Regions from separate parts of the Pseudomonas sp. S2_A10 genome, predicted to be linked through region 1. Evidence: predicted binding sites of a transcription regulator. Region 1 holds the regulator's gene; each other region holds the start of a gene.
The links. Region 1 encodes FliA, which starts transcription of late flagellar genes. Its sites were predicted from a motif close to CTAAAGTTTNNNNNNNNNNNGCCGNTAA; they were not measured.

Region 1 (4,262 bases):
GCGAAAAATTGCATTGAGCAGATCTGCATCATCCGGGCGGCTTTCCAGCTCGACCAGTTGTTCGGACAGTTGCTCAAGAATCTCGCCGGCCTCAACCAGGAAATCCTGAAGGATCTCTTCATCGGCGCCGAAGCTCATTAATGGGGTGCTCCTACAGGTCTAAAAACCCAAAAAACCCGAATTCCGAAACTCTAGAATCCAAGGCTGGATAACAAATCGTCCACATCGTCCTGACCGGACACAACGTCTTCTCGTTTATCGGCATGAATCTGCGGACCTTCACCCTGCGAGAGATGTTTTTGTGGATCTTTTTCAGCAAGCATTGCGGCGCGGTCATGTTCGATGCCCGCAAAGCGGTCGACCTGACTGGCCATGAGCACGAGTTTGAGCAGATTGCTTTCGACTTCGGTGACCAGTTGGGTCACACGCTTGATCACTTGACCTGTGAGGTCCTGGTAATCCTGAGCCAGCAGGATGTCGTTGAGGTTGCTCGACACCGCACGGTTGTCCGTGCTGCTGCGTGACAGAAAACCGTCGACCCGGCGCGCCAGTTCACGGAACTCTTCAGCCCCGACCTCGCGACGCATGAAGCGGCCCCAATCGGCGCTCAACGTCTGCGCTTCATCAGCCAGACTGTTGACCACCGGGGTGGCGCTTTCCACCAGATCCATGGTGCGGTTGGCCGCGGCTTCCGTCAGCTTGACCACATAGCCCAGGCGTTCGGTGGCGTCGGTAATTTGCGACACTTCCTCGGCCTGCGGCATGTGCGGATCGATCTGGAAATTGACGATCGCACTGTGCAGTTCACGTGTGAGCTTGCCCACTTCCTGATACAGGCCGCGGTCACGGGTCTGATTGAGCTCATGGATCAGTTGCACCGCGTCGCCGAACTTGCCTTTTTCAAGGCTCTCGACCAGTTCGACCGCGTGTTTTTTCAGGGTCGATTCGAAATCGCCCTGTGATGATTCGTTATGCTCCATAGCTCCCCCGCGCATTCATCAGCCGATGCGTTCGAAAATCTTCTCGATTTTGTCTTTCAACGCTTGAGCCGTGAAAGGTTTGACTACGTAACCGTTCACACCGGCCTGAGCGGCCTCGATGATCTGCTCGCGCTTGGCTTCAGCAGTCACCATCAACACCGGGAGGTGCTTGAGTTTTTCATCGGCGCGCACGTGACGCAGCAGGTCGATACCGGTCATGCCCGGCATGTTCCAGTCCGTTACCAGAAAGTCGATGCTGCCGCTGTTGAGCACCGGAATGGCAGTGGTGCCATCGTCGGCCTCGACGGTGTTGGTGAACCCAAGATCGCGCAGCAGGTTCTTGATGATCCGCCGCATCGTTGAGAAGTCATCAACGATGAGGATTTTCATGTCTTTGTTCAATTCGACCTCCAAGCAGTCTTAAACGCGCCCAGCACCTGGACGCGCCACTTCAATCAATCGGCATAGCACTCGAAGTTTGTCTGGAGCACAACGGATCGAGACCGGCGCCGCTTATCACCGCACCAGCCTCGTTTCGCAGTGTCCCCACACTGCCTTCAGCGCGCTCGCCACTCCCCCAAACGCCCCCGCAGACGGGCCGCGCACTGGCTGTGTAACTGGCTGACCCGCGATTCACTGACGCCAAGGACTTCACCGATTTCCTTGAGGTTCAGCTCTTCGTCGTAGTACAGCGCCAACACCAGTCGCTCACGCTCCGGCAAATTGGCAATCGCGTCCGCCAGCGCCGCCTGGAAGCGTTCATCTTCCAGATCGCGTGACGGCTCCATATGAGCACTGGCGCCATCCTCGTGCAGCCCTTCGTGTTCGCCGTCCTGCAACAGGTCGTCGAAACTGAACAGGCGACTGCCCAAGGTGTCATTCAGAATCCCGTAGTAATCGTCGAGACTCAATTGGAGTTCGGCCGCAACCTCGTGATCTTTAGCGTCACGGCCGGTTTTAGCTTCAATCGAGCGAATCGCGTCGCTGACCATCCTGGTATTACGGTGAACCGAGCGTGGCGCCCAATCCCCTTTGCGCACTTCATCGAGCATCGCGCCGCGGATTCGAATGCCCGCGTACGTTTCGAAACTGGCGCCTTTGCTGGCGTCGTATTTGGTCGAGACTTCCAGCAAACCGATCATCCCGGCCTGGATCAGGTCTTCGACCTGCACGCTGGCCGGCAGGCGCGCCAGCAAGTGATAGGCAATGCGCTTGACCAGTGGCGCGTAACGCTCGATCAATTCGTATTGCGCGTCACGCGCCGACTTTTTGTAAAGATTCATGCCACTGGCGGTCATATCACAGGCCCTGCGGTTTGCTGCACGAGACGCTCGACGAAAAATTCCAGATGCCCGCGCGGGTTGGCGGGCAGCGGCCAGGTATCGACCTTCTGGGCGATGGCCTTGAAGGCCAGTGCGCACTTGGAACGGGGAAAGGCTTCGTAGACAGCGCGCTGCTTCTGCACTGCCTTGCGCACGCTTTCGTCGTATGGCACGGCGCCGACGTATTGTAGGGCGACGTCGAGGAAGCGATCCGTGACCTTGGTCAACTTGGCGAACAGGTTGCGCCCTTCCTGCGGGCTCTGCGCCATGTTGGCCAGCACGCGGAAGCGGTTCATGCCGTAATCGCGGTTGAGCAACTTGATCAGCGCGTAAGCATCGGTGATCGAAGTCGGCTCGTCGCAGACCACCAGCAACACTTCCTGGGCGGCGCGTACGAAACTGACTACCGAGTCACCAATACCCGCAGCGGTGTCGATCACCAGCACGTCGAGATTGTCGCCGATGTCGCTGAACGCCTGGATCAGGCCGGCGTGTTGCGCCGGGCTCAAGTGCACCATGCTCTGCGTGCCGGAGGCCGCCGGCACGATGCGAATCCCGCCCGGGCCTTGCAACAGCACGTCGCGCAGTTCGCAACGGCCTTCGATAACGTCGGCCAGTGTGCGCTTGGGTGTCAGCCCCAGCAGAACGTCGACGTTCGCCAGGCCCAGGTCGGCGTCCAGCAGCATGACCCGACGGCCAAGCTCTGCCAGCGCCAGCGACAAGTTCACTGACACGTTAGTCTTGCCGACGCCACCTTTGCCGCCGGTCACCGCGATCACCTGTACGGGATGCATGCTGCCCATGTTATTTCTTTACCTTGTCTTGCATAGACGGAGGCCACATTACTGGCTGCGCGTTCCTGATCGGAACAATGCGTGGCAGACCATCGATGTAGGTACAAAAACTGTTCATGATTACCTCAGCCAACCTGCTTGGTCGGGCTGTGATAGATATCAGCGAACATGTCAGCCATGGCTTCTTCGCTGGGTTCTTCCTGCATTTGCACGCTGACGGCGCGGCTGACCAATTGATGACGACGCGGCAGATGCAGATCATCCGGAATCCGTGGGCCATCGGTCAGGTACGCGACCGGCAATTCATGACTGATCGCCAGGCTCAACACTTCGCCGAGACTGGCCGTTTCATCCAGTTTAGTCAGGATGCAGCCGGCCAGCCCGCAACGCTTGTAACTGTGATAAGCGGCGGTTAGAACCTGTTTCTGGCTGGTGGTTGCCAGGACCAGATAATTTTTTGAGCGAATGCCACGCCCGGCCAGGCTCTCAAGCTGCATGCGCAACGCCGGATCACTGGCTTGCAGGCCGGCAGTATCGATCAAAACTACGCGTTTGCGTAGCAGTGGATCCAATGCCTGCACCAGCGACTGACCCGGATCGACGTGCGTTACCGGCACGTTGAGGATGCGCCCGAGGGTTTTCAATTGTTCCTGCGCGCCGATGCGGAAGCTGTCCATGCTTACCAGTGCAACGTTCTGCGCGCCGTACTTGAGCACATAACGCGCGGCGAGCTTGGCCAGCGTGGTGGTCTTGCCCATGCCGGCGGGGCCGACCATGGCAATCACACCGCCCTCTTCCAGCGGCTCGACTTCCGGCACGGCAATCATCCGCGCCAGGTGGGCCAACAGCATGCGCCAAGCCTGACGGGGTTCTTCGATATCGGTGATCATCGCCAACAGATCGCGCGACAGCGGGCCGGACAGGCCGATGCGCTGCAGACGGCGATACAGATTGGCCTGGGCCGGACGGCTGCCTTGCAGCTGATTCCAGGCCAGGGTGCCGAGCTGCACTTCCATCAGCTCGCGCAAGCTGTTCAATTCAAAACGCATCGAATCCAGTGCACGCGGATCGACACCCGCCGAGGCCTGCGCAGGCGCTGCGGCCGGGCGCGTCGGTGCGGCGTAGGTCGGCTCGCTCAGCGGTTCGGCAGCAGTCAGCGGCAGGCC
Region 2 (4,262 bases), 3.0 Mb from region 1:
ACCTGCGAAGCGTCGATCATCTGTTGCAGCATCAGACGCTCAGGGCTCCACCAGTAGCCGGTGTAGATCAGGCTGGCGTACTTGGGCATCAGCTCGTCTTTGAGGTGAGCGACTTCGCGGTCCAGAGTGATCGATTCGATGGCGCGGTGAGCGCGCAGCATGATGGTGCCACCCGGGGTCTCGTAGCAGCCACGGGACTTCATGCCGACGTAACGGTTTTCGACGATGTCGAGACGACCGATGCCGTGCTCGCCGCCGATCTTGTTCAGCGTCGCCAGTACGGTGGCCGGGGTCATTTCGACGCCGTCCAGCGCGACGATGTCGCCGTTGCGGTAAGTCAGTTCCAGGTATTGCGGGGTGTCGGGAGCCTTCTCCGGGGAGACGGTCCAGCGCCACATGTCTTCTTCGTGCTCGGTCCAGGTGTCTTCCAGCACGCCGCCTTCATAGGAGATGTGCAGCAGGTTGGCGTCCATCGAGTACGGGGATTTTTTCTTGCCGTGGCGTTCGATCGGGATCGCGTGCTTCTCGGCGTAGTCCATCAGCTTCTCGCGCGACAGCAGGTCCCACTCGCGCCAAGGGGCGATCACTTTCACGCCTGGCTTGAGCGCGTAGGCGCCCAGTTCGAAGCGCACCTGGTCGTTGCCCTTGCCGGTGGCGCCATGGGAAATGGCGTCGGCGCCGGTTTCGTTGGCGATTTCGATCAGGCGCTTGGCGATCAGCGGACGGGCGATGGAGGTACCCAGCAGGTACTCGCCTTCGTAAACGGTGTTGGCGCGGAACATCGGGAACACGAAATCACGCACGAACTCTTCGCGCAGATCGTCGATGTAAATTTCTTTGACGCCCATGGCCTGAGCCTTGGCGCGGGCCGGCTCGACCTCTTCGCCTTGACCGAGATCGGCGGTGAAAGTCACCACTTCACAGTTATAAGTATCCTGCAGCCACTTGAGGATCACCGAAGTGTCCAGGCCGCCGGAATACGCCAGAACGACCTTGTTTACGTCCGCCATGCCATCACTCCACGGGGTTCTACGGAAAGCCGGGGAGTCTACCGCTCAAACGCGATAATTTACAGAGGCGCGACAGCTTAAGACGACAAAGCGACAGAATCTGTCGAGAGCGCGACGATGACCGGCGAGTCAGGAAGTCGCTGCGGCGGTGGCTGGCGTACTCGCTTGCGGCGCTGGCGCAGGGGCTGTGGTCGGTGCCACACGCGACAGTTTCACGTTGACCCGGCGATTCTTCGCACGATTGGCCTTGCTGGTGTTCGGCACGATCGGATACTGCTCGCCGTGGAAACGCACGGTGATCTGCGATTCCTGAATGCCGTTGGCCTTGAAGAAATCGACTACCGCCAGCGCGCGGCGGCGCGACAATTCGCGGTTGGTCAGACGATTGCCGCTGTTGTCGGAATGGCCGTCGAGGTCAATGTGGTTCACCGTCGGGTCGGCCTTCATGTATTCGAGCATCACTTGCAGCTTGGCCTTGGCAGCCGGGTCCAGCTCAACGCCTTCGCCGGGAAAGCCTATCTGCGACTGCTTGATCTGGTCGAAATTCTGCGGCAGCAATTTCGCCACGCAGCCTTGATAGTCGTTGAACGCCTTGCTGAATTTCACCGGCAGCAAACGCACTTCCGACACCCGGCCATCGCCAGACGCACGGCGAACTACCGGGCTACGGCCGTCCAGCAGACCGCTGATCAGCCCACCGGCCTGGGATTGCGAGCTGTTGAACAACACATTGCCACTGCCCAGCCGTACCGAGCCCAGATTGATATCGCCGCGCCCCGGTTGCCACGGTGCAGCGGCAGCGAGCAACGTCGCCGAGCCGCCACCAAGCATGGCGTTGTAGGCATTCAGGCGAAAGATCGCCTGCTCACCGGCCTTGCGCACGAATTCGCCCGAGCCGAAATCAGTGATCGGTTGCGTCAGGCGGCATTCGAACTTGTCGCCGGCGACCGTCCACTCAATGTTCTCCAGACGGGTCTGGTAAGTCAGCGCCATCGCGGGAAGGCTGGCAAACACACTGAGCAGGGCTAAATAACGCTGGCGCACGGGAGGCTCCATTGGCTTGTGAAACACAAACACCGATTCACACAATGTTTACGGCATACCTTCGGGATATCGGACGCTTGTGGCAAAACTTGATAGCGGGTGCCTGCAAGAGTCTTTTCCGGTAGCATTCGCCTCAGTTTGACCCGCCTGGAATCCCCTCATGTCCGACCGCCTGACCCTGCTGCGTCCCGACGACTGGCACATTCATCTTCGCGATGGTGCCGTGTTGACCAATACCGTTGCCGATGTGGCCCGCACCTTCGGGCGCGCGATCATCATGCCGAACCTGGTACCGCCGGTGCGCAACGCCGCTGAAGCCGACGGCTATCGTCAGCGCATTCTCGCTGCCCGCCCGGCCGGCAGTCAGTTCGAGCCGTTGATGGTGCTGTACCTCACCGACCGCACCCAACCGGAAGAAATTCGTCAGGCCAAGGCCAGCGGTTTCGTCTACGCCGCCAAGCTTTACCCGGCCGGCGCGACCACCAATTCCGATTCCGGCGTGACCAGCATCGACAAGATCTTCCCGGCGCTGGAAGCCATGGCCGAAGTCGGCATGCCGCTGTTGATCCACGGTGAAGTCACCCGTGGCGACGTCGATGTGTTCGACCGCGAAAAAATCTTCATCGATGAGCACATGCGCCGCGTGGTCGAGCGCTTCCCGACGCTGAAAGTGGTGTTCGAGCACATCACCACCGGTGACGCCGTGCAATTCGTCAACGAGGCTTCGGCCAACGTCGGCGCGACCATCACCGCGCACCACCTGTTGTACAACCGTAATCACATGCTGGTGGGCGGGATTCGGCCACATTTCTATTGCTTGCCGATCCTCAAGCGCAACACCCATCAGGAAGCCTTGCTCGATGCCGCCACCAGCGGCAGCGCCAAGTTCTTCCTCGGCACCGACTCGGCGCCCCACGCCCAGCACGCCAAGGAAGCCGCCTGCGGTTGCGCCGGTTGCTACACCGCCTACGCCGCCATCGAGATGTATGCCGAAGCGTTTGAACAGCGTAATGCGCTGGACAAGCTCGAAGCCTTCGCCAGCCTCAACGGCCCGCGTTTCTACGGCCTGCCGGCAAACACCGATCGCATCACCCTGGTTCGCGAAGAATGGACTGCCCCAACCAGCCTGCCATTTGGCGAGCTGACCGTTATCCCGCTGCGCGCCGGTGAAAAACTGCGCTGGCGCCTGCTGGAGGAACACGCGTGAGTGAAGAGCATTTCGACGATGAGCTGGACGGTCAAAGTGGTGGCGGCGGTTCCCGTCACCCGATGGCAGCGCGTTTTCGCGGCTACCTGCCGGTTGTCGTCGACGTAGAAACCGGTGGCTTCAACGCAGCCACCGATGCCCTGCTGGAGATTGCCGCGACCACCATCGCCATGGATGAAAAGGGTTTCGTCTACCCGGATCACACCTACTTCTTCCGCGTCGAGCCATTCGAAGGTGCGAACGTTGAAGCGGCAGCGCTGGAGTTCACCGGGATCAAGCTTGATCATCCGCTGCGCATGGCCGTCAGTGAAGAAACCGCGCTGACTGATATTTTCCGTGGCATCCGCAAGGCCCTGAAAGCCAACGGCTGCAAGCGGGCGATTCTGGTCGGGCACAACAGCAGCTTCGATCTGGGCTTTCTCAACGCCGCAGTCGCGCGGCTGGACATGAAGCGCAACCCGTTCCACCCGTTCTCCAGTTTCGACACGGCGACTCTGGCGGGTCTGGCGTACGGTCAGACCGTGCTGGCGAAAGCCTGTCAGGCCGCCGGCATCGATTTCGACGGTCGTGAGGCGCACTCGGCGCGCTACGACACCGAAAAGACCGCTGAGCTGTTCTGCGGCATCGTCAATCGCTGGAAACAGATGGGCGGCTGGGAAGACTTCGACGACTGATCGTCGGCAAACAAATCCCGCGCATAAAAAAACCGGCCACATGGGCCGGTTTTTTTGTACCTCGACGTTGCGCCTTACAGGGCCGCAGCGTTCTCGGTCAGGTAAGCCGCAACGCCTTCTGGCGAAGCGTTCATGCCTTTGTCGCCTTTCTTCCAGTTGGCCGGGCACACTTCGCCGTGCTCTTCGTGGAATTGCAGCGCGTCGACCAGACGGATCAGCTCTTCCATGTTACGGCCCAGCGGCAGGTCGTTGATGATCTGCGAGCGAACCACGCCTTTGTCGTCGATCAGGAACGCGCCGCGGAAAGCCACGCCGCCTTCGGATTCA
Region 3 (4,262 bases), 2.7 Mb from region 1:
AGGTCCCTAGCTGATATCTGCTGCTTTGATCCGGTCGACTACCCGGGATGCGAGGTCATCAGGACGGAATTTGGCCAGAAAGTCATCAGCACCGACTTTCTTCACCATCGCCTGATTGAATACCCCCGACAACGAAGTATGCAGGATGATATGGAGCTTTTGCATGCGTGCGTCGCCGCGGATTTCCGCCGTCAGGGTGTACCCGTCCATCTCCGGCATCTCGATGTCGGAAATCATCATCAGGAACTCTTCTTCCGGCTTCTTGCCCTCGTCGACCAGCTTGCGCAGGTAATCCAGCGCCTGCTTGCCGTCGTTCAGCGCCACCACTTCGACACCGATGGTCTGCAGACAACGCGTGACCTGCTTGCGCGCCACCGACGAGTCATCGACCGTCAGCACCCGCAGCGACAATGCCTTGGTCTGCGTCTCGACATCGACCACGCCCACCGAAATCGCTTCCGGCGTCGGCGCCACTTCGGCCAGCACCTTCTCGACGTCGATGATTTCGACCAACTGGTTGTCGACCCGCGTCACAGCGGTCAGGTAGTGATCGCGACCGGTACCCTTGGGTGGCGGATGGATCTCTTCCCAGTTCATGTTGACGATGCGCTCCACCGAGCGGACCAGGAAACCCTGGGTCTTGGTGTTGTACTCCGTGATGATCACGAACGGACTGTTCTTGTCTTTCAACGCACCGGAGCCCGTTGCCATTGCCAGATCCAGGATCGGAATGGTCGCTCCCCGTATATTCGCTACCCCGCACACGACAGGACTGGATTTGGGCATCAACGTCAGCGACGGGCATTGCAACACTTCCCGTACCTTGAACACGTTGATCCCATAGAGCTGCGGCCCGTCGAGACGGAACAACAGCAGCTCGAGGCGATTCTGCCCTACCAGTTGCGTGCGCTGGTTCACCGAATCCATTACACCAGCCATGCCCAGACTCCTACACCAACGCCAAGTGTTGTTGCGACGCACATTCATTGCTAAACGGCACGGCGCTTGCTTTTTAACTCGTATGAACGCTCAAACGACATTTTCCCGACGCCTGACATCTTCCCTTCGCAAAGGGCTTTGCGCGGTGTCCGCCGTTTGCTGCTTGCTTGCTGGCAGTCCTGCCCATGCAGATGCGGTTACCTTGCCTGATATGCTTATCGGCGTGACTCAGGGCTTTCTTGAATTCACCGTAGAAGACTATTTGGCTTCCAGTCAAACCGAAGGCCGCTACGAAATCGAAGTCAACCAGCTCGACCCGCGCATGCGCATGCCCATGTGCGACAAGGAATTGACAGCCACGCTGGAGAGCCCGGCACGCCCGCTGGGCCGCGTCACGGTGAAGGTTCGCTGCGAAGGCAGTTCGCCCTGGACGGTGTTCGTACCCGCTCAAGTCCGCCTGTTTCGCGAGATCGTGACGACCACTCGTCCGCTGAAACGCGCCGGCATTATCGAGCCGCAGGACGTGACCTTGCGCGAGCGCGACGTCAGCACGATCAACCAGGGTTTCCTGACCTCGGTCGACGAAGCGATCGGGCAGAAACTTACCCGACCAACGGTCGCCGATCAGGTCATCACACTGGTGCATCTGGAACAGGCCGAAGTGGTCCGCAAGGGTGATCAGGTGGTGATCACTGCGCGCAGCGGCACCCTTGCCGTACGCATGCCGGGGGAAGCGCTCTCCAATGGCGGGATGAAAGAACAGATTCGAGTAAAAAACCTTAATTCTCAGAGAGTTATCAAGGCGCAGGTGATTGCGCCGGGACAGGTCGAAGTGGCCATGTAAAAGCCTCGTGGAGAAAACTGGCGCCGATCCCGTCGCTTCCCTAAACTGTGCCGCAGCAGGTCTCGCAACGGCGCATGCAAGCTTATGGTTGATTGGGCCTAAAGTTTTTCAGGGGATAGCCGAAAACATGGCAAGCGTCCAAATTCCCAGAGGTTTTTTATCATGGTTATCGATTTCAACCGATTGAACAGTTCCTCGTCACTAACCGGCAGCACACGTACCAGCAACGCCAAGGAAAGCGCTGAAAACAGCCCCTCCGCGCCGCTGAATACCCAGGCCGAACAGGCCAATGTCGCCAAAAGCGGGGAGTCGGTACACCTCAGCAATGAGGCTCAACAGTTGCAGAAGGTCACTGACAAGCTGCGCGATCAGCCTGCTGTCGACAAAGCCCGTGTGGCCGAGTTGAAAGCCGCGATTGCCGATGGCAGCTATAAAGTCGACAGCAACCGTGTAGCCAGCAAACTGCTCAACTTCGAAGCCCAGCGCTAGGCTTTTGCCGGCGCCAGGCTTTTGGACGCTTAAACCCCAAGGCCAGCCATGCACGACACTAACTTATTGCAACTGATCAACGACGACTTTGCTCCAGCGCAACAATTGCTGGAGTTATTGCAAACCGAATCCCTCGCTTTGCATGGTCGCGACATGCCGTTGCTGGAAGAAATTCTGGCGACCAAGCAAGCGTTGATCATTCTGCTCGAGCAGCATGGCCGCAAGCGCAGCGAAATCCTCGCCAGCCTCAACCTGCCGACCGATCGCACAGGTCTTGAGCAACTGGCCAGCCAGTCGAGCATTGGCGACCAGTTGCTGACCCAGGGCGATGCCCTGACCGCGCTGATCGCCCAATGCCAGGCAGCCAACGTCAAGAATGGCCAGTCGATCCAGATCCAGCAGGCGACCACGGCCAACCAGCTGAAGATCCTCACCGGCGGTGAGCCGCCAGCGCTGTACGACGCCAGCGGCACCTTTGCCAAACCGGTCAAGCCGCGAACGCTCAGCCAGGCATGAGCCATTCGCTGACCCTGCACTATCCACTCGCGCAACATGCTGGCAAAATACTGGCCAGTCGTAGTCTTATTTTGTCTGGAGATTGAAGAACCGTGTCCAACACCCTAAGCGCGGATGATGCTCCGCAGCCTCCGAAGGTGCTCACCACGCCACTGGAAATCTCCAGCAACCTGCGCCAGCTGCAAGACAGCCACGATCCACTGATCATCACCTTCCATGAACGCAGCCAGCGTTTTCAGAGTTACCTGATCAAGGTCGACCGCGAAACCGCGACGATCGCCCTGGACGAAATGATCCCGCGCGATGGCGAGCGCTTCCTGCAAGCGGGCGAACCGTTCAAGGTCGAAGGCTTTCATGACGGCGTGCGCATCGCTTGGGAATGCAACGGCACGCTGAACATCGAAGAATCCGACGGCGACCGTTTTTACACCGGCGACCTGCCGAGCGAAGTGGTCTACCACCAGCGCCGCAACGCCTTCCGCGCTGCGTTGAAACTCACCGACCTGGTCAGCGTTGAACTGGGCGGCGAAAAGCTCAAGGTTCCTCTGCACGGCAAGCTGCTGGACATCTCCGCCACCGGCTGCAAATTCCGTTTCGAAGGCGACATCACTGATCGCCTGCAACTGGGCCAGGTCTACGACCGCCTGATCGCCCCGCCGCTGTTCGGCAATCAGCCAACATCGGTCGAGCTGCGCTACCTGCACTTCGAAGAAAAACTCAACATCACCTTCGCCGGTCTGCGCTTCCACAACATCAGTGGCCAGGCTGCGCGCAACGTCGAGCGTTTCGTTTACCAGTTGCAGCGTGAAGCACGGCGTTTCGACAAAGACGATCTCTGAGTCGCAGCGACAAATAAAAAGGGCAGTCGTGTGCGGGACTGCCCTTTTTTATGCGCCGGTGTTTATCTTCGGCTCAGGGCCTGCCACCACTGATATCCGGCGCAGGCTTGTCGTCATCGCCGCTGTCCTGCTCGGTTTCAACGACTGCATCCGGCTGCACTTCGGGCTCAGGCTCAGGATTGACCGGCGCCGGATCCTGCACCATCTGCTCCTGCACGACCTGCTCATCAACACGCGGATCGAGCGCCGCCACCAGCGGCGAACTCGACATGCTGTCCGGCATTGCCACGTGATGCAGCGGTGCGTCGTCGACCTGATGCAGGTTGGTCACTGCTTTCGGACGAATCCGCCAGACCAGCACCAGCGCGAAGAAACTGAAGAACGCATACAGGCTCTGACTGCCGAGAAACTTCATCAGCACACCCGCGAGCAGCGGCCCGATGCTCGCACCAACACCATAAGTCACCAGCAGCATGGCGGTCAGCGACACGCGGCGATCGCCTTCGACGTGGTCGTTGGAAAACGCCACCGCCAGCGGATACAGGCAGAATTGCACCAGCGAACAGAAGAAGCCAACGACGAACAGCACCTCCAGCGGCACCTGCGGCATGATCGCCAACGGCAACGCCGCCACC

Region 2: a site for FliA is predicted at 2,121-2,148, ahead of AB4N41_RS03020 (flagellar protein MotY). Genes of this name have one in related genera too.
Region 3: a site for FliA is predicted at 1,882-1,909, ahead of flgM (flagellar biosynthesis anti-sigma factor FlgM). Genes of this name have one in related genera too.

Annotation. Positions count from the first base shown of each region.
Region 1 is NZ_CP162773.1:3,643,003-3,647,264, reverse strand. Features, by position in the region: gene AB4N41_RS16430 (chemotaxis protein CheA) at 1-138, opposite strand, end outside; gene AB4N41_RS16425 (protein phosphatase CheZ) at 192-980, opposite strand; gene AB4N41_RS16420 (chemotaxis response regulator CheY) at 999-1,370, opposite strand; gene fliA (RNA polymerase sigma factor FliA) at 1,538-2,278, opposite strand; gene fleN (flagellar synthesis regulator FleN) at 2,275-3,105, opposite strand; gene flhF (flagellar biosynthesis protein FlhF) at 3,222-4,262, opposite strand, start outside.
Region 2 is NZ_CP162773.1:669,781-674,042, forward strand. Features, by position in the region: gene AB4N41_RS03015 (argininosuccinate synthase) at 1-1,010, opposite strand, end outside; gene AB4N41_RS03020 (flagellar protein MotY) at 1,140-2,054, opposite strand; gene pyrC (dihydroorotase) at 2,215-3,261, shown strand; gene rnt (ribonuclease T) at 3,258-3,935, shown strand; gene AB4N41_RS03035 (peroxiredoxin) at 4,010-4,262, opposite strand, start outside.
Region 3 is NZ_CP162773.1:383,987-388,248, forward strand. Features, by position in the region: gene AB4N41_RS01765 (chemotaxis protein CheV) at 7-939, opposite strand; gene flgA (flagellar basal body P-ring formation chaperone FlgA) at 1,022-1,783, shown strand; gene flgM (flagellar biosynthesis anti-sigma factor FlgM) at 1,946-2,272, shown strand; gene AB4N41_RS01780 (flagella synthesis protein FlgN) at 2,321-2,788, shown strand; gene AB4N41_RS01785 (flagellar brake protein) at 2,881-3,627, shown strand; gene AB4N41_RS01790 (MFS transporter) at 3,701-4,262, opposite strand, start outside.